DNA from 3 places in the Streptomyces rapamycinicus NRRL 5491 genome. Region 2 is predicted to be linked to each of the others. Evidence: predicted binding sites of a transcription regulator. Region 2 holds the regulator's gene; each other region holds the start of a gene.

The links. The regulator HrcA, encoded in region 2, represses chaperone genes, less so after heat shock. The targets are predictions, from matches to a motif close to TTNGCACTCNGNNNNNCNGAGTGCNAA.
Positions count from the first base shown of each region.
Region 1: a site for HrcA is predicted at 2,556-2,582, ahead of groES (co-chaperone GroES). Genes of this name have one in related genera too.
Region 3: a site for HrcA is predicted at 1,630-1,656, ahead of LIV37_RS20215 (FmdB family zinc ribbon protein). Genes of this name have one in related genera too.

Region 1 is NZ_CP085193.1:5,159,599-5,167,095, forward strand. Features, by position in the region: gene LIV37_RS21305 (SDR family NAD(P)-dependent oxidoreductase) at 1-291, shown strand, start outside; gene groL (chaperonin GroEL) at 379-2,004, opposite strand; gene groES (co-chaperone GroES) at 2,099-2,407, opposite strand; gene LIV37_RS21320 (polysaccharide deacetylase family protein) at 2,639-3,724, opposite strand; gene LIV37_RS21325 (class I SAM-dependent methyltransferase) at 3,802-5,022, shown strand; gene LIV37_RS21330 (acyltransferase) at 5,531-6,943, shown strand; gene LIV37_RS21335 (ATP-binding protein) at 6,940-7,407, opposite strand.
Region 2 is NZ_CP085193.1:7,889,193-7,896,689, reverse strand. Features, by position in the region: gene LIV37_RS32825 (ribonuclease Z) at 1-102, opposite strand, end outside; gene LIV37_RS32820 (histidine triad nucleotide-binding protein) at 106-465, opposite strand; gene LIV37_RS32815 (hypothetical protein) at 543-1,205, opposite strand; gene LIV37_RS32810 (16S rRNA (uracil(1498)-N(3))-methyltransferase) at 1,428-2,171, opposite strand; gene LIV37_RS32805 (nitronate monooxygenase) at 2,168-3,259, opposite strand; gene dnaJ (molecular chaperone DnaJ) at 3,302-4,435, opposite strand; gene hrcA (heat-inducible transcriptional repressor HrcA) at 4,436-5,452, opposite strand; gene LIV37_RS32790 (MBL fold metallo-hydrolase) at 5,617-6,351, shown strand; gene LIV37_RS32785 (DUF3097 domain-containing protein) at 6,424-7,245, shown strand; gene hemW (radical SAM family heme chaperone HemW) at 7,453-7,497, opposite strand, start outside.
Region 3 is NZ_CP085193.1:4,900,619-4,908,115, reverse strand. Features, by position in the region: gene LIV37_RS20225 (hypothetical protein) at 1-142, opposite strand, end outside; gene LIV37_RS20220 (S-methyl-5'-thioadenosine phosphorylase) at 306-1,151, opposite strand; gene LIV37_RS20215 (FmdB family zinc ribbon protein) at 1,251-1,619, opposite strand; gene LIV37_RS20210 (potassium/proton antiporter) at 1,753-3,240, opposite strand; gene LIV37_RS20205 (penicillin acylase family protein) at 3,493-6,261, shown strand; gene LIV37_RS20200 (5-formyltetrahydrofolate cyclo-ligase) at 6,397-6,996, opposite strand; gene galU (UTP--glucose-1-phosphate uridylyltransferase GalU) at 7,082-7,497, shown strand, end outside.

The DNA.
Region 1 (7,497 bases), 2.7 Mb from region 2:
GCGGCGAAGGACCTGGCCAGCTCGGGGGTGCGGCTGATGGCGCTGTGCCCGGGGTTCGTCCGTACGGAGTTCCACGCGCGGGCGGGGATCAAGGACACCAGCGTGCCGAGCTGGATGTGGCTGGACCCGGACCGGCTGGTCACGGCGGCGCTGAAGGATTTCGCCCGGGGCAAGTCGCTGTCCATCCCGGACCCGCGCTACAAGGCGATGTCGAGCCTGGCGAAGCTGGCCCCGCGCTCGGCCCTCTCCTCCATCTCCTCCAAGGTCGGCCGCCCCCCGGCGAAGGGGTAGCCGTCCGGCGGAACCGGAACACACGAAGGCGCGGCCGCCCGTCGGGCGGCCGCGCCTTCGCGCTGCTTATGGCAGAACGCCGGCGCGTCAGTGCGCGTGACCGTGGCCGTGGCCCGCGGCCTCGGCCTCTTCCTCGGCCGGCTTCTCGACCACCAGGGTCTCGGTGGTGAGCAGCAGCGAGGCGATCGACGCCGCGTTCTCCAGCGCGGAGCGGGTGACCTTGACCGGGTCGATGACGCCGGCCTTCACCAGGTCGCCGTACTCCTCGGTGGCCGCGTTGTAGCCGTGGCCCTTCTCGAGCTCGGCGACCTTCGAGGTGATCACGTAGCCCTCGAGACCGGCGTTCTCGGCGATCCAGCGCAGCGGCTCGACCGCGGCGCGGCGGACCACGGCGACACCGGTGGCCTCGTCGCCCTGCAGACCCAGGCTGTTCTCCAGCACCTTCGCGGCGTGGACCAGCGCGGAGCCACCACCGGAGACGATGCCCTCCTCGACCGCGGCGCGGGTCGCGGAGATGGCGTCCTCCAGGCGGTGCTTCTTCTCCTTGAGCTCGACCTCGGTGGCCGCGCCCACGCGGATCACGCACACGCCGCCGGCCAGCTTCGCGAGCCGCTCCTGCAGCTTCTCGCGGTCCCAGTCGGAGTCCGTGGACTCGATCTCGGCCTTGATCTGGTTGACGCGGCCGGTAACCTCGTCGCTCTTGCCGCCACCGTCGACGATCGTGGTGTCGTCCTTGGTGACGGTCACGCGGCGGGCGGTGCCCAGCACGTCCAGACCGACCTGGTCGATCTTGAGACCGACCTCCTCGGCGATGACGGTGCCGCCCGTAAGGGTGGCGATGTCGCCGAGCATGGCCTTACGGCGGTCACCGAAGCCCGGGGCCTTCACCGCGACGGCGTTGAAGGTGCCGCGGATCTTGTTCACGACGAGGGTGGAGAGGGCCTCGCCCTCCACGTCCTCGGCGATGATCAGCAGCGGCTTGCTGGCGTTGGCCTGGATGATCTTCTCCAGGAGCGGCAGCAGGTCCTGGATGGAGGAGATCTTGCCCTGGTGGATCAGGATGTACGGGTCGTCGAGGACGGCCTCCATCCGCTCCTGGTCGGTGACCATGTACGGGGAGAGGTAGCCCTTGTCGAAGGCCATGCCCTCGGTGAAGTCGAGCTCCAGACCGAAGGTGTTGGACTCCTCGACGGTGATGACACCGTCCTTGCCGACCTTGTCCATCGCCTCGGCGATCAGCTCGCCGACCTGCTTGTCCTGCGCGGACAGGCCGGCCACGGCGGCGATGTCGGACTTCTCGTCGATCGGGCGGGCGGTGGCCAGCAGGTCGTCCGAGACGGCCTTGACCGCCGCGTCGATGCCCTTCTTCAGGGCGGCCGGGGAGGCACCGGCGGCCACGTTCTTCAGGCCCTCGCGGACGAGCGCCTGGGCCAGCACGGTGGCGGTGGTGGTGCCGTCACCCGCGATGTCGTTGGTCTTGGTCGCCACCTCCTTGACGAGCTGAGCGCCAAGGTTCTCGTACGGGTCCTCGACCTCGACCTCACGGGCGATCGTGACACCGTCGTTGGTGATGGTGGGGGCACCGAACTTCTTGTCGATGACGACATTGCGGCCACGGGGGCCGATGGTCACCTTGACGGTGTCCGCGAGCTTGTTGACGCCGCGCTCGAGGGCGCGACGGGCGTCCTCATCGAACTTCAGGATCTTCGCCATGAGTTGCGTATGTCCTCTCAAACAAGCCGTGCCCCGACCCCGGTTTCAGATGACACGGGCACCGGGGCACGGCTCATAGGCAAAACTTCGGTGATTACTTCTCGACGATCGCGAGAACGTCGCGAGCCGAGAGGACGAGGTACTCCTCGCCGCTGTACTTCACCTCGGTGCCGCCGTACTTGCTGTAGAGCACGACGTCACCGACGGAGACGTCGAGCGGAAGGCGCTTGCCGTCCTCGAAGCGGCCCGGGCCCACGGCCAGGACGACGCCCTCCTGGGGCTTTTCCTTGGCGGTGTCCGGAATGACCAGGCCCGAAGCCGTGGTCTGCTCGGCGTCGAGCGGCTGGACCACAATGCGGTCCTCGAGCGGCTTGATGGCAACCTTGGAGCTGGTGGTCGTCACGATCCGACCTCCCCCTTCGGAGATCTCACGGGGTCAACTGTCTGAGGTGGCGACCAGGTGGATCCGTCGTCGCGGGTGCCGGACCTGCCCGTCGCTGTATACCTGGCACTCATCGGTCCCGAGTGCCAGCCTCGACATTATGACGCGGTTAGCACTCAGTCAACTAGAGTGCCAAGCGACGTGGTGGCGGGCTCCGCGCGGCTCTCTCCGGGGCCGTCCCGCGGAGGGCCCTCATACGTAGTCCTCCAGCCGTCCGATCGTGAAGCCCTGGGCCTGGATCGCCCGCACCAGCCCCGTGATCCACTCGGTCATCGACTGGCCCTCGAGCTGCTCCGGCCCCCGGAAGTGCGCGAGCACGATGTCCCCCGGCAGCAGATGATCGCCGGAGCGGTAGGCCAGCCCGTGGGTCTCCATCTCGGCGCGCCACAGCACCACCGTCCGCACCCCGCAGAAGGACGCCGCCCGCAGGGTCGTGTCGTCGTACTCCCCGAAAGGGGGACGGAAGAGCTTCGGCTGTTGACCGAAGCGGTGCCACAGGATGTCGCGCTGGCCGCAGATCTCCCGCACCTGGTCGTCGTAGGCCATACCGGCCAGGCTGGGATGGGTCAGGGTGTGGTTCTCCATGGGGTTGCCGAGCAGGCGCAACTGGTCGAAGTAGTCGTAGTGGGTCCCGATCACGTTGTCCGTCAGGAACCCGGTGAACGGCAGCCCGAGCTCGCGGGCCTGCTCCACGAAGCGCGGGTCCTTCTCGATCCCGTCGTCGATCGTCACGAAGACCACCCGCCGATCGGTCGGCACCCGCCGCACGATCGGCGGCAGCCCCCACTGCTGCGGCCCCGACCGCCCGAGCGCGGGCTTGACGTCGGGCGGGGCCGGGGGCCGCGCCAGCGGCCGGTCCAGCCCCCAGCGGCGGTAGGCGTCGGACGCGCCCGTCAGGGCCGAGCCGGGCGGCCCGGCGGGCGGGGCGGACGCCGGGGCGTCGCCGGAGGGCGACACGGCCTGGGCCCGGCCGTCCTGGGCCCGGCCGCCCTCGGCCCCTCCGTCGTCACCCTCGTAACCCTCGTCTCCCTCGTAACCCTCGTACCCCGGCCCGGACGACTCCGGTGGCCGCTGCTCCGGCTCCCGTCCGGACGGCGGCCGCGACGCCGCCGAGGGCGGGTCGTCCAGCCGGGCGGCGAGGGAGGCCGGTGGCATGGGAGCGCCGTGGCGGGAGCCGGTGTGCGGCTCGGGGGCGGCGGCGAGGGATCCGCAGGCCGTGAGCACGGCCGCCGCGCCGACGAGAACCAGACAGCGAGGAAAACCAGTCTTGATCATCATCACATAAGCGATCTTCGGCCCGAGGGGGCGCATATGCGCGCCGTGCGCGGGCGAATGCGCTCGCGGGAGCGGGGAGAATGGGCCATGTGGACGTTGACGCCTTCGACTCACTGCTCGGCGACGAGGGGCAGGCGCTGCTCTCCGCGCTCCGCGACTACGACCCGGCGAAGGAACTCGCCACCGCGACGCGGCTGCGCCGCGACCATCCCCCGGCGCTGGTCTCGGCGGCCCTGACCCAGGCCACGCTGCGGCAGCGGGCAGTGGCCAAATTCGGCCCCGAGGACGCGCACCGCATGTACTTCACGCCGAACGGCGTCGAGCAGTCCACCCGCACCTCCGTGGCCGCGTACCGCGCCTCCCGCTTCGCGGAGTTCGGCGTCCGCCGCATGGCCGATCTGTGCTGCGGCATCGGCGGCGACGCGATCGCGCTCGCCCGCGCCGGGATCTCCGTACTCGCCGTCGATCGCGACCCGCTGACCTGCGCCGTCACCCGCGCCAACGCCGAGGCGCTCGGCCTGGCCGAGCTCATCGAGGTCCGCTGCGCCGATGTCACCGAGGTCGACACCCGGGACTTCGACGCGGTCTTCGTCGACCCGGCCCGGCGCGGCGGCCGGGGCCGCGTCTTCGACCCCGAGGCGTACTCCCCGCCCCTCTCCTGGGCCATCGAGGCCGCCCGCACCACTCCGCGCGCCGCCCTCAAGATCGCCCCCGGCGTGCCGCACGAGGCGGTCCCCGAGGACGCGGAGGCCGAGTGGATCTCGGACCACGGCCATGTGAAGGAGGCCGTCCTGTGGTTCGGCACCGCCCGCCCCGGGCTGCGCCGCGCCACGCTGCTGCCGAGCGGCCACTCCCTCATCGGCACCCCGCACCTCCCCGACCCCGAGCCCGGCGCGGTCGGCCGCTGGCTCTACGAACCGGACGGCGCCGTCATCCGCGCCCATCTCGTGGCCGATGTCGCGGCCCGTGTCGGCGGCCGTCTGATCGACCCGACGATCGCCTACATCACGACGGACGAACTGCGCCCGACGCCGTTCGCGACCGCGTACGAGATCACGGATGTGCTGCCGTTCAACCTGAAGAAGCTCAAGGCGCTGCTGCGGGAGCGGGAGGTCGGCGTCGCGACCATCAAGAAGCGCGGTTCGGCGGTCGAGCCGGAGCAGCTGCGCAAGAAGCTGCGGCTCGAAGGGGGGAACGCCTGCACGATCGTGCTGACGCGTTCGGCGGGCTCCCCCACGATGCTGCTGGGCCACCCGGCCCAGGCCCTGTCCGGCGGCTCGGTGACGCCTGCGGCGGGCTGATCCCCTCCCCGCGGCACCGATATGCGGCTCCGCCGCGTGGGGGGGGACCGCCCCGGGCCCCGGCCGGGCGCCGCGGATACGCGCGGGCGTCACCTGCGGCGGGCGTTCCCCACCCCGCCCCTTCCCGAAACTGGGACCCCGCCCCAGACCCCGGCCGGTGAGCCGATCGCGCCGACGGTCGGCACCTAGCCCCGGGGTCCAGGGGCGGGGCAAAGCCGGGGGCTCCGTCCGGACCCCGGCCGGGCGACCCGGATACGCGCGGGCGTCCGCCCGGTCATCCGCCGCGTCGGCGTGCCCGCCGCGGCGTGCCGCCTGCGGCGAGCTGCGGGGTGGGGGAAAGATCCGCCGAGCACGGTGGGGAATTCCCTAAATCCGATTCCACTTCATGAGGGGCCTCGCGCCCCGGGGGTTACGGTCAACACCTCGAGGGTTACGGTCAACGCGTCGGGAGTTACGGCAACGCGTCGACGTGACAGCGCGTTTGGGCCCGACGAAAGAGCGTGTGAGTATGACGGCTTCCGCCGCCGAGAGCGACGCCAAGCGATCGTTCACCGTGTGTGCCGGAGAGGCGACCGGTGACCGCATACGGCTGAGCGTCTACGACATGCTCATCGGCACGGTCTACACGCCCCGCGCCTTTTTCTACCGGGAGACGCTCGACGGCGAGGCGCTGCGCGCCTCCCTCGGCCGGACACTGCGTAACTTCCCCGTCCTTTCGGGCCGCATGAAGAAGGACCCCGACGGCGGTCTCAGTGTGCTCTGCGACGACTCGGGCGTGCGCTTCGTCGAGGCGCACGCATCCGTGCCCATGCCGGACTACGGGCCCCGTCACACGGCGAAAAAGGAACTGAACCGCCATCTCAGTCACGCCATGCCGTTCTGGGTGGTGGACCGCGATACGCCGCTTTTCACGGTGAAGCTCACCCAGATGAAAGGCGGCGGCTCCATCCTGGGGCTCACGATGAACCACGCCGTGGGCGACGGATACAGCTATATGAGTTTCCTGGAGGCCTGGTCGCACGAGCACCGGGGCCTCGGATACGCCAAGCCCAGCCATGACCGCGGGGTCATCGACACGCTCGCCGCCTCGGCCTCCGGTGACGCCCTTACGGGTGGCCTGACGGGCGGTGCCCATCTCACGGTCACCGGGCGCGGCCAGAAGACCGCCTTCGTGGGGCGCGTCCTGCGGGGCAGCCTCGGCAGTGTGACGACGGTGACCACCCGCTTCACCGGCGCCGAGCTGACCGCCATGAAGGACGCCGCGATGGCCGACCTGGCGGGCACGGACCGGTGGGTGTCGACCAATGACGCGCTCACCGCCCATCTGTGGAAAGTGCTCGGCGCATTGCGCGACCGACCCGATGCGAGCGAGGAAAGGCTCGGCCTCATCGCCGACTTCCGTTCGTTCGTCGGCGCGGACGTACCGGATGACTACTGGGGCAACGCCGTCACCAACACCCGGCCCGGAATGACCGCCGCCGAACTCCGCTCCCGCCCGCTCGGCGAGGTCGCCGCGGCGATCCGCGCGGGCTATGCCGAGAACACGGAGGAGCGAATCCGCGAGGAAGCGGCGTTCCTGTGCGCCGAGCGCGACGCGGGGCGCCTCAAGCGGGTCATGTCCACCATGGGCCTGAACGCGTTCGACAACACCATCGCGATCAACAACTGGTCGAAGCTGCCCTTCTATCGCATCGACTTCGGGCAGGGCGCCCCGTTCTGGTACGACTTCTCCCTCATCCCCATTCCCTGGACCGTGCATATCGCGCCGACCCCGGCCGACCAGGACGGCGGCCGCGATGTGCACATCGCGCTGCCCCGCACCCAGGTCCGGGCCCTTCAGGAGCCGTCCTGGGTCGGGCGGTTCCACCGTTACGCGGATTCCGGCGAGGCATTTCCGCTGACCTTCGCCGCGGCCGGTTAAGCCTCGTCCTCCTCCTTGCCCGCGAGTTCGAACCAGACCCCCTTGGCGTACATGCCCACCGCGTCCCCCTCCGCCGTCCCCCACGCGTCGGCCAGGGCCGCCACCAGCCCGAGGCCACGGCCGTGGAGGCGGTCCCCCGCGGGGAGGCACGCGGCGGTGGGGAGCTCGGCGGAGGCGTCGTAGACCAGGACGCGGAAGCGGGGCGGTTCGATCACCACGCGCAGCATCACGGAGTCGCCCTCGGCGTGCAGAAAGGCGTTGGTGGCCAGCTCCGAGGTGCACAGCGTCGCCGTGTCGACCAGTTCCTCCTGCCCCACGGAGTTCAGGACGCAGGCGACGAAGTCCCGGCAGACCTTGGCGGAGGTCGCGTGCCGACTGCTCTGCAGGGTGTAGACGTACGGATCCCTGGAGGGAACGGGCGGGCGGCGTGGGGGACGGTCGTCGGACTCGTGATCGGAATCCATGGGGCAACTCCCTGTGAAGGGGCCGACAGCGCGCGTACCGTTACGGCGATCAACGCGCAGTAGCGGCAACGACACCTACGGTAGAGGTCG
Region 2 (7,497 bases):
CAGGCCCTCGCCGTCCCAGCGCAGCAGATAGCCGTTGTGGTTGCGATGCCGGGTCGGCACCTGGCTGGCGGTGCCGAGGACGATCAGTTCCCGCGCGGACAAGGGTTATCCGGGGGGCCAGTTGAGCCCGCGGCCGCCCAGGACGTGGGCATGCGCGTGGAAGACGGTCTGACCGGCGCCGGAGCCGGTGTTGAACACCACGCGGTAGCCCGTCTCGTCGAGCTTCTCATCCGCGGCGACCGCGCCCGCCTCGCGCAGCACGTCCGCGGTGACCTGCGGGTCGGCCGCCGCGAGGGAGGCGGCGTCCGGGTGGTGCGCCTTGGGGATCACCAGGACGTGCGTGGGCGCCTGGGGGTTTATGTCGCGGAAGGCGACGGTGGTGTCCGTCTCGCGGACCACGGTGGCCGGCACCTCCCCCGACACAATCTTGCAGAACAGGCAATCGGCCTGCGGTTCTCCCGCCACCGGTGGCTCCTCACGGATCGTCGGCACGTACGGTCCGGATGGTACCGGGAGGGCCTGCCGACGGAAGCGATCGCGGACTATTCGCTCCGGCCGCCGCCCCCGGTGCCGCCCTTACCGTCCTCACCGGCGCCGTCATCGGCACCGACCTGGCCTGCGCCGCCCTCGGTGGACGGATGCTCCCAGGGGTGGCCGCGGGTCGGCTCGGGAGCCTCCGTGGTCCGGTGCTCCCAAGGGTGGCTACGGGTCGGCTCAGGAGCCTCAGTCGTCCGGTGCTCCCAGGGAGGGCTGCGAGTCGGCTCGGGGGCCTCCGTGGTCCGGTGCTCCCGGGTGGGACTGCGGGTCGGCCGGGGGCTCCCGGTGTCCGAGCCGCCGCCCTGGCACTCCCCGATCACATTCGCCTCGAAGACCTTCCGGCCGTCCACCTGACCGGTCAAGTCGCCCCGGACGCAGTGGTCCTCCCGGACGTAGGTGACCCGGCCCCTGATCCTGACGTCCTTGTCGTTGTCGGTCCTGCCGTGGCAGTCCACCCGTGCGTCGGTCTCCCCGGACCGCTCGCTCTGCGAGTCGCTCCGCGAGGGCGAAGCGGCACCCGCCGTACGGCCGTTCCTGAACTCGGCGTTGCAACTCATCCAGCGGACGCCGACACCGCCCCGCTCCAGCGCCTCGGTGGCGACCTGGTCCGTGGTGATCGCGACCGTCACGGAGCTGATGCCGCCGCCGGTCGGCTCACATGCCGTCACCGCGACCGCCGCCGCGCCGACCGCCGCGACGGCGAAGAGCGTCCGTCCCCGTCCTGTCCGCCGTGCCCGTCTCGTCTGCCGTGTCCGTCGTGCCTGCCTTGCCTGGCTCAATACCCCCATAGGGGGTAGGTTCCCATCGGCCGGCGCGAACCGGAAGGCCGTCCTCGGCCAGGTGCGGACGTACCTGGCGAGGGCCCCCGGAGGGGCCCCCGGAGGGGCCTCTCACCCCCAGCGGCCGGTGCGGCCGAGCAGCAGCGCGGCGGCCGCCGTTCCCGCCGTGGAGGTGCGCAGCACGCTCGGGCCCAGCCGGTACGGCCGCGCGCCCGCCTCGGCGAAGGCCGCCAACTCCTCCGGCGTCACGCCCCCTTCGGGCCCGACGACCAGCACGATCTCGCCACTCGCGGGCAGTTGGGCCGTGGCGAGCGGTTCCCCGCCCTCCTCGTGGAGTACGGCGGCGAATTGGGCTTCGGCGAGAAGCCGGGCAACCTGCCGGGTCGTCATCGCGTCCGTGACCTCGGGGAAGGTCAGCCGACGGGACTGCTTGCCCGCCTCGCGCGCGGTCGACCGCCACTTGCCGAGCGCCTTGAGGCCGCGCTCGCCCTTCCACTGGGTGATGCAGCGGGCGGCCGACCACGGCACGACGGCGTCCACACCGGTCTCCGTCATGGTCTCCACCGCCAGCTCACCCCGGTCGCCCTTGGGCAGCGCCTGGACGACGGTGATCCTCGGGTCCGGGGCGGCCTCCCGGCGCACCTCGTCCACCGCGACCTCGAGCCGGTCCTTGCCCTCCACGGCCGCCACAGTGCCCTGGACGCCCGTACCGTGACCGTCCGTCAGCACCACCGGCTCACCGACGCGCAGCCGCCTTACGGACACCGCGTGGCGCCCCTCCGGGCCCTCCAGCCAGACCCGGGCCCCCGCGGCCGCCCCCGCCAGGGAGTCGGCCACGAACACCGGGGCGGTCACGACACCGCACCCCGCTGGGGCTGAAAGCCCAACGCGGCCCGCGCCGCGTCGAGTTCCACCGCGAGCGTCTCCACCAGCCGCGCGGCGGGCAGGTCACGCGCCAGCCGGTGGCCCTGCCCGGCCCACAGCGCCATCCCCTGGGGGTCGCCCGCCTTCGCGGCCGCCTTACGGAGACCGGAGGTCATGTGGTGCAGCTGGGGGTAGGCGGCGGGCGCGTACGGGCCGTGCTCGCGCAGGAAGCGGTTGACCAGGCCCCGTGCCGGGCGCCCGGAGAAGGCGCGGGTCAGCTCGGTACGGCCGAACAGCGGATCCGTCATCGCCTGCTTGTGCAGGGCGTTCGCCCCGGACTCGGGGCACACCAGGAACGCGGTCCCCAGCTGGGCCGCGACCGCGCCCGCGGACAGCGCCGCGGCGATCTGCGAACCACGCATGATCCCGCCCGCCGCGATGATCGGGATCTGGACGTACTCCCGGACCAGAGTGATCAGCGACAGCAGCCCGAGCCCGACGCCCATCCCGTCCGCGGCCGGGTCATTGCTGTACGTGCCCTGATGGCCGCCCGCCTCCACGCCCTGCACACAGACGGCGTCGGCGCCCGCCCACTGGGCGGTCTGCGCCTCGACGGGCGAGGTCACGGTCACGACCGTACGGGTGCCGACCTTGGCGAGGGCGTCCAGGACGGCGCGGGTCGGGCAGCCGAAGGTGAACGAGACGACCGGGACCGGGTTGTCGAGGAGCACGGCCAGCTTGGCGTCGTACGCGTCGTCCGAGCCCGACTCCGGGTCGCCCAGTGAGGTCTCGTACCAGGCCGCCTCGCCGGTGAGCCGCTCGCCGTAGGCCGCGACGGCGGCCGGGTCGGGGTTGGGCGGCTGCGGCATGAACAGATTGATGCCGAAGGGCCGGTTGGTCAGCCCCCGCAACTGTTTGATCTCCTCATACATCGCCTCCGGCGTCTTGTAGCCGGCGGCGAGGAAACCGAGGCCACCGGCCTCGGAGACAGTGGCGGCGAGCTGCGGGCAGGAGGCTCCACCCGCCATCGGCGCCTGCACGATCGGGTACCGGTAAAGATCGGTCAGCGCGGAGGACATGGCCACATCGTGTCATGCCCTCCGCACCGGCTCACCACCGGATCACCGCCCGTTGAACGCGTCCTTCAAGCGCGAGAACAGCCCCTGCTGCCCCGGCTTGAACTCGCCGGTCGGGCGCTCCTCGCCGCGCAGCTTGGAGAGCCGCCGCAGCAGTTCCTCCTGCTCCGGTTCCAGCTTGGTCGGGGTCGTCACCTCGACGTGCACGATCAGGTCGCCCCGGCCGCCGCCGCGCAGATGGGTGATGCCGCGCTGGTGCAGCGGGACCGACTGGCCGGACTGGGTGCCGGGCCGGATGTCGATCTCCTCCAGGCCGTCCAGCGTCTCCAGCGGCACCTTGGTGCCGAGGGCCGCCGCGGTCATCGGGATCGTCACCGTGCAGTGCATGTCGTCACCGCGCCGCTGGAAGACGGGGTGCGGCACCTCGTGGATCTCCACGTACAGGTCACCCGCCGGGCCGCCGCCCGGTCCGACCTCGCCCTCACCGGCCAGCTGGATCCTGGTGCCGTTGTCCACACCGGCGGGGATCTTCACCGTAAGGGTGCGCCGCGAGCGGATCCGGCCGTCGCCCGCGCACTCCGGGCACGGGGTCGGCACCACGGTGCCGAAGCCCTGGCACTGGGGGCACGGCCGCGAGGTCATGACCTGGCCCAGGAAGGACCGCGTCACCTGGGAGACCTCACCGCGGCCACGGCACATGTCACAGGTCTGCGCCGAGGTGCCCGGCGCCGCGCCCTCGCCGCTGCACGTCGTGCAGACGACCGCGGTGTCGACCTGGATGTCCTTGGTGGTCCCGAACGCGGCCTCGCTGAGCTCCACGTCCAGCCGGATCATCGCGTCCTGACCGCGCCGGGTCCTGGAACGCGGACCGCGCTGCGAGGCGGTGCCGAAGAACGCGTCCATGATGTCGGAGAAGTTGCCGAAACCCGCGCCGAAGCCGCCGGCGCCACCGCCGCCCGGCCCTGCGTTCGGGTCCCCGCCCAGGTCGTAGACCTGCTTCTTCTGCGGATCCGACAAGACCTCATAAGCGGCGTTGATCTCCTTGAACCGCTCCTGGGTCTTCGGATCCGGGTTCACGTCCGGATGCAGCTCGCGGGCGAGCCGCCGGAATGCCTTCTTGATCTGGTCCTGCGAGGCATCACGGGGCACGCCCAGGACTGCGTAGTAGTCCGTCGCCACTTACGACTCCGCCAGGATCTGTCCGACGTAACGTGCCACTGCGCGTACCGCTCCCATCGTTCCGGGGTAGTCCATGCGGGTCGGTCCGACCACGCCGAGTTTGGCGACCGCCTCGTCGCCGGAACCGTAGCCGACCGCGACGACCGAGGTGGCAGTGAGCCCCTCGTGAGCATTCTCATGCCCGATCCGCACGGTCATAGCCGAGTCCTTGGCCTCGCCCAACAGCTTGAGGAGGACGACCTGCTCCTCGAGTGCCTCCAGAACGGGCCGGATCGTCAGGGGGAAATCATGCACGAAACGCGTGAGGTTCGCGGTGCCGCCGATCATCAGCCGCTCCTCGGTCTCCTCCACGAGCGTCTCGAGCAAGGTCGCCAGTACGGTCGAGACGGTCCCCCGGTCCTCCTGTTCGAAGGACTCCGGAAGATCCTGCACCAACTGCGGCACATCCGCGAAACGCCGCCCCACGACCCGGCTGTTGAGCCGGGCTCGCAGATCGGCGAGCGAATCCTCGGTGACCGGGCTGGGGCAGTCGACCATGCGCTGCTCCACCCGGCCGGTGTCGGTGATCAGCACCAGCATCACCCGGGCCGGGGCCAGCGGGAGGAGCTCCACATGGCGCACCGTCGAACGGGTCAGCGACGGATACTGCACCACCGCCACCTGCCGGGTCAGCTGCGCCAGCAGCCGGACCGTGCGCCCCACCACGTCGTCGAGGTCGACCGCGCCGTCCAGGAAGTTCTGAATGGCCCGCCGCTCCGGGCTGGACAGCGGCTTGACTCCGGCCAGCTTGTCCACGAAGAGGCGATAGCCCTTGTCCGTGGGGATCCGCCCGGCGCTCGTATGCGGCTGGGCGATGAAGCCCTCGTCCTCCAGAGCGGCCATGTCGTTACGCACCGTGGCCGGGGAGACGCCCAGCCGGTGCCGCTCGGTGAGCGCCTTGGAGCCGACCGGCTCCTCCGTGCCCACATAGTCCTGGACAATGGCACGCAGCACCTCGAGTCTGCGTTCGCTGAGCACCCCGCGCACCTCCAGTCCAGCGGTCTCATCAGGTCGTCCGCCTGGCACTCACCGGGCACGAGTGCCAGAACCCCTCCGCCAGTGTACGGCGGGGTGTGGTGGCATGGGCAAGAGCCGCCGCTGTCAGCAACTCTCCCCCATCCCCGTTGAGCTAGCGTCGCGGTATGGAGACGTGTTGGGAAGAGGCGGGCTGGGAGCGGCTCGCGTCCGGTGTCGCCCGCCGTCGGATGCCGGAGTGGGACGAGACGGTCGGCGTGGTCGTCGGACGGACCGACATCCTCGTCGTGGACACCGGCGCGACCCTGCGCGCCGGGGCCGAGCTGCGCTCCGGGATCACCCGGCTGACCGGCCGCCGCCCCACCCGGATCGCGCTCACCCATCCGCACTTCGACCATGTCCTGGGCTCGGCCGCCTTCGCGGGCTGCGAGGTCTACGGGGCCACTGGGCTGGACGAGCTGCTGCGCCGTGAGCGGGAGACGCTGCGCGAGGACGCGATCCGCCACGGGGTGGACCGGGACGCCGCCACCGAGGCCGTGGACCATCTGGCCTCCCCGCACCACCTGGTCTGCGGGGAACTCACCCTCGACCTGGGCGGCCGTACGGTGCTGCTGGCCAATGTGGGACCCGGCCACACCGCCCACGACCTGGCAGTCCTGGTGCCCGGCCGGCCCGAGGTGGTCTTCTGCGGCGATCTGGTGGAGGAGTCCGGCACGCCCCAGGCCGGGCCCGACGCGATCCCCGGCCACTGGCCCGCCGCGCTCGACCGGCTGCTCGCCCTCGGCGGCGCGGACGCGCGGTACGTCCCGGGGCACGGCTCCGTCGTGGACGCCGCGTTCGTACGGGCCCAACGCGACGAACTGGCCGCCCGCTTCGGCGTGTCCGGCCAGCCGTCGCTCTAGTCGTTCGCCTAGTCGTTCGCCCGGTTGTGCGCCTGCCGGAGCGGGTGGCCGTCGCGCGCTATCGTCATCCGGATGCGACAGTACGACCCGGACCTGACCCCGCCCTGGAAGCGGCAGCGGCCCGCCCCCGAGGTCCCCGCCGAACCGGACCTCGTCGTGGAGGAGGCCACCACCGGATTCTGTGGTGCCGTGATCCGCTGCGAGAAGACCGCCCAGGGTCCGACGGTCACTCTGGAGGACCGCTTCGGCAAACATCGCGTCTTCCCCATGGAGCCGCGCGGTTTTCTGCTCGAGGGGCGTGTCGTCACCCTCGTACGCCCGCGCGCGGCGGCCCCCAGCGCGCCTCGGCGCACGGCCTCGGGGTCGATCGCCGTGCCGGGGGCCCGCGCGAGGGTCGCCCGCGCGGGGCGCGTCTATGTCGAGGGACGCCATGACGCGGAGCTGGTCGAGCGGGTCTGGGGCGACGATCTGCGCATCGAGGGCGTCGTCGTGGAGTACCTGGAGGGCGTCGACGACCTGCCCGCCATCGTCGACGACTTCGCCCCCGGCCCGGACGCCCGGCTCGGCGTCCTCGTCGACCATCTGGTGACGGGCTCCAAGGAGTCCCGTATCGCCGCGCGGGTCACCGGCGAGCATGTGCTGGTCCTAGGCCACCCCTACATCGACATCTGGGAGGCCGTGAAGCCGTCCTCCCTCTCCATCCCGGCCTGGCCGACGGTGCCGCACGGCCAGGACTGGAAGAAGGGCGTCTGCCGCGCCCTGGGCTGGCCGGAGAACACCGGGGCCGCCTGGCAGCGGATCCTGTCCTCGGTCCACTCCTACAAGGACCTCCAGCCGGAGCTCCTGGGGCGGGTGGAGGAGCTGATCGACTTCGTGACGGCCCCACAGGGCTGATGGCCGCCGTAAGGGGCTTGGACGGCCGCCGTAAGGGGCTGACGGCCGCTGTGAGGGGCTGACGGCCGCTGTAAGGGCTTGATGACTCCCGGAAGGGCAATGGGCTCCCGTACGGGCCATTGGGCTCCGTACGGGCAATGGGCTCCCGTACGGGCAATGGGCTCCCGTACGGGCTATTGGGCTCCGTACGGGCTGACGGCCCCCGCCTCAGTCCACCAGGTCCCGCACCACCGCGTCCGCCAGCAGCCGCCC
Region 3 (7,497 bases), 3.0 Mb from region 2:
CCATCGCGCGGCGGCGTCGCCGCACGGTCCGCCGCAGTCCGAATCCGCCGCTGCATCCGGTGCGCACCGGATCGAAGCGGGGCACCGAACGGGCCGGGGGAGCGGAACGGGGTAACGCGAGGGTGGGGGACGGATGGGACATGGCACATCACCGCCTGCCGTGAGGGTCCGGGTGCTTCTGGTCCCCTCACCATGCCCGCCCCCGCCCGATCCCGCTGGAGCCTGTGGACGGCCACCGGGGCTGTGGAAAACTCGGCCACCCGAGCGAGCGACACCCGCCCTGTCCGGCTGCCCCCGCGCCGCGCCTACGGAAGCTTGATCCCCAGGTCCCAGCCGTCGTGGGCGTGGGTGCACAGGCAGTCCCGGGCGGAGGTCTCGGGGAGCCTGCCCACCGCGTCGAAGAGCGCCTCGCGCAGTCGGCCGACGTTCTCCCCGAAGACCTTCAGCACCTCGGTGTGGGTGACGCCCTCGCCGGTCTCGACCCCCGCGTCCAGGTCGGTGACCAGGGTCAACGACGTGTAGCAGAGGCCCAGTTCACGGGCGAGCACCGCCTCCGGGTGGCCCGTCATGCCGACCACCGACCAGCCCTGCGCCGCATGCCAGCGCGATTCGGCGCGGGTGGAGAAGCGCGGTCCCTCGATCACGCACATCGTCCCGCCGTCCACCGGCTCCCAGCCGCGTCCGCGCGCCGCGTCCACGGCCGCCTTCCGGCCCACCGGGCAGTACGGGTCGGCGAATGTGGTGTGCACCACATTCGGGATCCGGCCGTCCGGCAGCTGCTCGCCGTCGAAGTAGGTCTGCGTGCGCCCCTTCGTGCGGTCCACCAGCTGGTCCGGGACGAGCAGCGTGCCAGGTCCGTACTCCGGCTGCAGTCCGCCGACCGCGCACGGGCCGAAGACCTGCCGCACCCCGAGCGAGCGCAGGGCCCAGAGGTTGGCGCGGTAGTTGATCCGGTGCGGCGGCAGATGGTGCTTGCGGCCGTGCCGCGGGAGGAAGGCGACCCGTCGCCCCTCGATGTCGCCGAGGACGAGCGAGTCGCTCGGCGCCCCATAGGGAGTCTCCACGGTGATCTCGGTCACGTCGTCGAGGAACGTGTAGAACCCCGATCCCCCGATGACCCCTATGTCTGCTTGCCTGCTGGTCTCGACCATGTGATCACCCTAGCCACCCGTGCCCACGCGAACGACACCCCGCAACTTCCCGGGGGAGGCGGCGGGGTGTCGACGAAGCCAAACAAACAGACGCCCGGATCAGGCGGCCGAACTCGACGTCGAGGACGAGGAAGATGACGTGGACGACGAAGACGACGTCGATGACGAAGACGTCGAGGAGGACGAGGAAGAGGAGTCCGAGGACGAGGAAGAAGATGAAGCGGACGACGAGTCGGAGCTGTCGCTCTTCGCCGCCGACTTGCTGGAGCCGCCGCTCGAGCTGCTGGAGGAGGAGCGGCTGTCGTTCCGGTAGAACCCGGAGCCCTTGAACACGATGCCGACCGCCGAGAACACCTTCTTCAGGCGTCCCTTGCAGTTGGGGCACTCGGTGAGCGCGTCGTCGCTGAACTTCTGCACCGCCTCGAGGCCCTCGCCGCACTCGGTGCACTGGTACTGGTAGGTCGGCACGTTCTTCCTCCTGGCACTCTCACTCAATGAGTGCTAACGACGCTCCATAGTGCAGTATTCCCGCGCGTCAGTCCACTGGGATGAGACATGCGGTGATCGAACACACCGCCCGAGGCGGCCTCCGGCGGGCCCCTCAACCCGCTCCCGAGCCCAGCCAGCCCGCCAGTTTCCCGCCCCGGCCCACCGCTCGCAGCCGCCGCTCCGCCGCGTCGCGCACCGGGTCCGTGGCCACCACCAGCAGTTCGTCGCCGCGCCGCAGCACCGTGGAGGGCAGCGGTACGAAGCTGGTCTCGTCCCGGACCACCAGGGTGACCGCGGCCCCTGGGGGCAGCCGCAGCTCGCCGACCTCGACGCCGTGCATCTTGGACGACTGGGGGATCGACACCGACAGCAGATGGCCGCGCAGCCGCTCCAGCGGCGCCGACTCGATGCCCAGGTCGGCCGGTTCGGGTTCCTCGAGCCGCAGCCGGGGGGCGAGCCAGGGCAGTGTAGGCCCCTGGACCAGGGTGTAGACGATCACCAGCACGAAGACGATGTTGAAGATCCGGCGGCTGTCGGGCACATCGCTGACCACCGGGATGGTCGCCAGCACGATCGGCACCGCCCCGCGCAGCCCGGCCCAGGACAGCAGCGTCTTCTCCCGCCAGGGCAGCCGGAACGGCGCCGTGCTGACCAGGACCGACACCGGACGGGCCACCACGGTCAGCACCAGCCCCACCGCGAGGGCGGGCAGGATGTCATCGCCCAGTTCATGCGGGGTGACCAGCAGCCCCAGCAGGACGAACATCCCGATCTGGGCGAGCCAGCCCAGCCCCTCGGCGAAGCCGCGCGTGGCCGGCCAGTGCGGCAGCCGTGCGTTGCCCATGATGAGCGAGGCGAGATAGACGGCGAGGAAGCCGGACCCGTGCGCCAGTGAACCCTCCGCGTAGGCGGTCACCGCGATGGCGATCACCGCGATCGGGTACAGACCCGAGGCGGGCAGCGCCACATGCCGCAGGCCGTAGGCGCCCAGCCAGCCGACCGCGATGCCGATCACCGCGCCGATCGCCAGTTCCAGGGCGATCGTGCCGATCAGGGAGTACCAGGACTCCATGGGGCCCTGGCTGGAGAAGGCGACCACCAGGATCACCACAGGTGCGTCGTTGAAGCCCGACTCGGCCTCCAGGACGCCCGTGAGCCGCTTGGGCAGCGGCACCGTGCGCAGCACCGAGAAGACCGCCGCCGCGTCCGTGGACGACACCACCGCGCCGATGATCAGCGCCTGCCGCCAGTCCAGTCCCACCACGTAGTGCCCCGCCGCCGCGGTGATTCCCACGCTCACCGCGACGCCCACGGTGGACAGGACGGCGGCCGCCGGCAGGGCGGGTTTGATCTCGCCCCACTTCGTGCCCAGACCGCCTTCGGCCAGGATGACGACCAGCGCGGCGTAGCCGAGGATCTGCGTCAGTTCGGCGTCGTTGAAGGTGACGCCGATTCCGTCCGTGCCGATGGCGACGCCGATCCCGAGATAGATCAGCAGCGTGGGCAGTCCACTGCGCGATGACACCCTTACGGCCGCCACTGCGAAGAGCAGGACGAGGGAGCAGATCAACAGCAGCTCATTGAGGTGGTGAACAGTCAGGGGCCGACCCTTTCTCGCGGGAGCGGGGGGAACGCTGCGAAGGGGTCCCCACCGACCGGAACTTCATTGCCTTACCTAACATTTTACGGGATCTTGACGCGAGCCTTCCACGAGAAGGCTTCACCGAGGTGTACGAGCCCGGGCGGTGGCCGGTGCAGGGCGTCAGTCATGACTCCGCGTAGGGGCGGCGACAGCGCTGCGCCTATGGTTGCTCCAGCACTCCAGGTTCACCCTGCCCCTCGAAGGACAGCGATGCCCGCCAACACAACCGGCTCTTCTCCCAAAAAGAAGAAGAGCCGACGTCTCCGCCTGATCGTGATCGCAGTCGTGCTGCTGCTCGTCGGGGGCGTCGGCTACGGCGCGTACTGGAGCATCAGTACAGTTCGAGCCTCATTCCCGGAGACCACGGGCTCGCTGCAGCTGAAGGGGTTGTCCGGCCCCGTGCAGGTCAAACGTGACGACTACGGGATACCTCAGATCTACGCCGGCACCCCCGAGGACCTCTTCCGCGCCCAGGGGTTCGTCCAGGCCCAGGACCGCTTCTGGGAGATGGACGTCCGCCGCCATATGACCGCGGGCCGGCTCTCCGAGATGTTCGGTTCCGGCCAGGTGGAGACCGACGCGTTCCTGCGCACCATGGGCTGGCACCGGGTGGCCAAGCAGGAGTACGAAACCAAGGTGTCGGCCGCCACCAGGAAGTATCTGCGGGCCTACTCCGACGGCGTCAACGCCTACCTCAAAGACCATCAAGGGGACGCGCTGTCAGTCGAGTACGCGGCCCTGGACTTCAAGAACGACGGCTACAAGCCCGAGAAGTGGACCCCGGTCGACTCGTTGGCGTGGCTGAAGGCGATGGCCTGGGACCTGCGCGGCAACATGCAGGACGAGGTGGACCGCGCACTGGCCTCCAACCGGCTCAGCGCCAAGCAGATAGACGAGCTCTACCCGTCCTACCCGTACAGCCGGAACAAGCCGATCGTCCAGGGCGGCGCCGTCAACGAGGTCACGGACGAGTTCGATCCCAAGGGCACCCCGGCCGGCTCCACGAGCGGCACGGGCGGCACCGGCTCGGTGGACGGAGGGGCCACCGGAGCCGCTCAGGGGCTGCAGACGCAGCTGTCCTCGCTCTCCAAGACCCTGGACGACGTCCCGGCGCTGCTGGGCCCGAACGGGACCGGTATCGGCTCCAACTCGTGGGTGGTCTCCGGCAAGTACACGACCACCGGCAAGCCGCTGCTCGCCAACGACCCGCACCTGGCGCCCCAGCTGCCGTCCGTCTGGTACCAGATGGGGCTGCACTGCAAGCAGGTCAGCAGCGCGTGTCCGTATGACACCGCGGGCTTCACCTTCGCGGGTCTGCCCGGTGTGGTCATAGGTCACAATCAGGACATCAGCTGGGGTATGACCAACCTCGGTGCCGACGTCAGCGACCTGTACCTGGAGAAGGTCACCTCCGACGGCTATCTCTACGACGGCAAGCAGGTTCCGTTCACCACCCGTGAGGAGACCATCAAGGTCGCGGGGGGCACGAGCCGTAAGATCACCGTCCGCACCACCAACAACGGCCCGATCGTCTCCGACCGCGACGACGAACTCGCCGGCGTCGGTAAGAGCGCCCCGGTGGGCTCCGGCGCCGATGACGTGGCACCCGACCGCGGCGACGGCTACGCGGTGGCGCTGAAGTGGACCGCGCTGACCCCGTCCAACACCATGGACTCCGTCTTCAAGCTCAACACCGCCAAGAACTTCAGCGACTTCCGCAAGGCGGCCCGCGACTTCGCGGTCCCCTCCCAGAACCTCATCTACGCCGACACCAAGGGCAACATCGGCTATCAGGCGCCCGGCCAGATCCCGGTGCGCTCCAAGGGCGACGGCCGCTACCCGGCGCCCGGCTGGGACTCGCGCTACAAGTGGAGCAAGTACATCCCGCAGTCGGCGCTGCCCTGGGAGCTCAACCCGGATCGCGGCTATATCGTCACCGCCAACCAGGCCGTCATAGACAAGAAGAGCTACCCGTATCTGCTGACCGACGACTGGGGCTACGGCGCGCGGAGCCAGCGCATCACCGACCTCATCGAGTCGAAGGTCAAGGACGGCGGGAAGATCTCCACGGACGACATGCAGTCCCTGCAGATGGACAACAGCAGCGAGATCGCCAAGCTGCTGACGCCCTATCTGCTGAAGATCGACGTCAAGGACGACTACGTACGCCAGGCCCAGAAGCTGCTGGAGAGCTGGGACTACACCCAGGACTCGGACTCGGCGGCCGCCGCGTACTTCAACGCCGTCTGGCGCAACACCCTCAAGCTGGCCTTCGGCGACAAGCTCCCCAAGGAGCTGCGGGTCAAGGGGGAGTGCCTGCGGGTGCGCCCGGCCGACGACTCGGGCCCGCTGGAGGACCTGAACGGCAACACCCGGCTGGTGCGCGAATGCGGTAAGCGTGACCCCGACATGGCCCAGCCCGACGGCGGTGACCGTTGGTACGAGGTCGTGCGCAAGATCATCAAGGACCCGAAGAACGACTGGTGGAAGACGGCGGGCACCCGCAACAAGCCCGGCGCCACCAACCGTGACGAACTGCTGGGGCAGGCCATGCGGGCCGCGCGCTCGGAGCTCACCGCCAAGCTGGGCAAGGACATCAACAGCTGGAGCTGGGGTCGGCTGCACCGGCTGACGCTGAAGAACCAGACCCTGGGCACCGACGGCCCCGGCGTGGTGCAGTGGCTCCTCAACCGGGGCCCGTGGAACCTCTCCGGCGGCGAGGCGGCGGTCAACGCCACCGGCTGGAACGCCGCGGGCGGCTACGACGTCACCTGGGTCCCCTCGATGCGGATGGTCGTCAACCTCGACAACCTCGACAAGTCGCGCTGGATCAACCTCACCGGCGCCTCCGGCCACGCCTACAACGCGCACTACACGGACCAGACCGAGAAGTGGGCGAAGGGCGAGCTGCTGCCCTGGGCGTTCAACAAGAGCGCCGTGGACAAGGCGACGGAGGACGAGCTGGCACTCACCCCGTAGTGCCCGATGAAGCACCCAGGGCCCCGCACGGGGTCCCGAAGGGCCCGGTGGCCGTCTGAGGGGCGTTTCCGCCCCCGGTCGGTCCCGGGCCCGTCCGATCCTCGTGGCCCCGCCGACAGGCGCCTCCTGGTGCCTTCAGCGGGGCCGCGGCGTGAAGCGGTGGAGGCCCGACGGCGTCACCGCCGCGTGCACCGGACGGTCGTGGGCCTCCTCGGGCACCTCGTCCAGCAGTTCGCCGTCGTACAGCAGCACCACCAGCGCCGGGTCGGCCCCCGCCGCCGCCAGCCGGGCCAGCACCCGGTCGTACGAGCCACCGCCGCGGCCCAGCCGCATGCCGCGGCGGTCCACCGCGAGCCCGGGCAGCAGCACCACGTCCGCCCCGGTCACCGCCTCGGTGCCGAGCCGCGGCCCCTCGGGCTCCAGCAGGCCGCGCCGGGCGGGCGCCAGCCGTCCGGGCCCCTCGTCCTCGCCCCAGTCGAGATCGTCGTCCTCGAGCAGCACCGGAAGCAGCACCCGGACCCCGCGGGCGCGCAGGGCCTCCCTCAGGGCGTGCGTACCGGGCTCGCCGCCCACGGACACATAGGCCGCCACCGTGGCCGCCCCGGCGAACTCGGGAAGCTCCAGGGCGCGACACGCCAGAGCGGCGCCGGCCGTCTCGATGTCATCCGCCGTCAACCTGGACCTCATCGTCAGGTGACGTCTCCGCAATGCGCGCTTACTAGCGTCGGTGTTGATCACTGGGTGCGCAATCTCCCTGTCTCATGCCATATTCACCGAATACTCATCATCTGTCCCAAAGGCACCGGATAGGGTTCGGTACATGACTCAATCGCGTACTCGGATCAGCAAGGCTGTCATCCCTGCCGCGGGACTCGGAACCCGCTTTCTTCCGGCCACCAAGGCCACCCCCAAGGAGATGCTGCCGGTCGTCGACAAGCCGGCGATCCAGTACGTCGTCGAGGAAGCAGTCACCGCCGGGCTGTCCGACGTCCTCATGGTCACCGGTCGTAACAAGCGCCCCCTGGAAGACCACTTCGACCGCAACTACGAGCTCGAAGAGGCCCTGACCCGCAAGGGCGACGAGACCCGACTCGCCCGCGTCCAGGAGTCCAGCGACCTGGCGACCATGCACTACGTCCGCCAGGGAGACCCCAGGGGTCTCGGCCACGCCGTGCTCTGTGCCGCCCCGCACGTCGGTGATCAGCCCTTTGCCGTCCTCCTCGGCGACGACCTCAT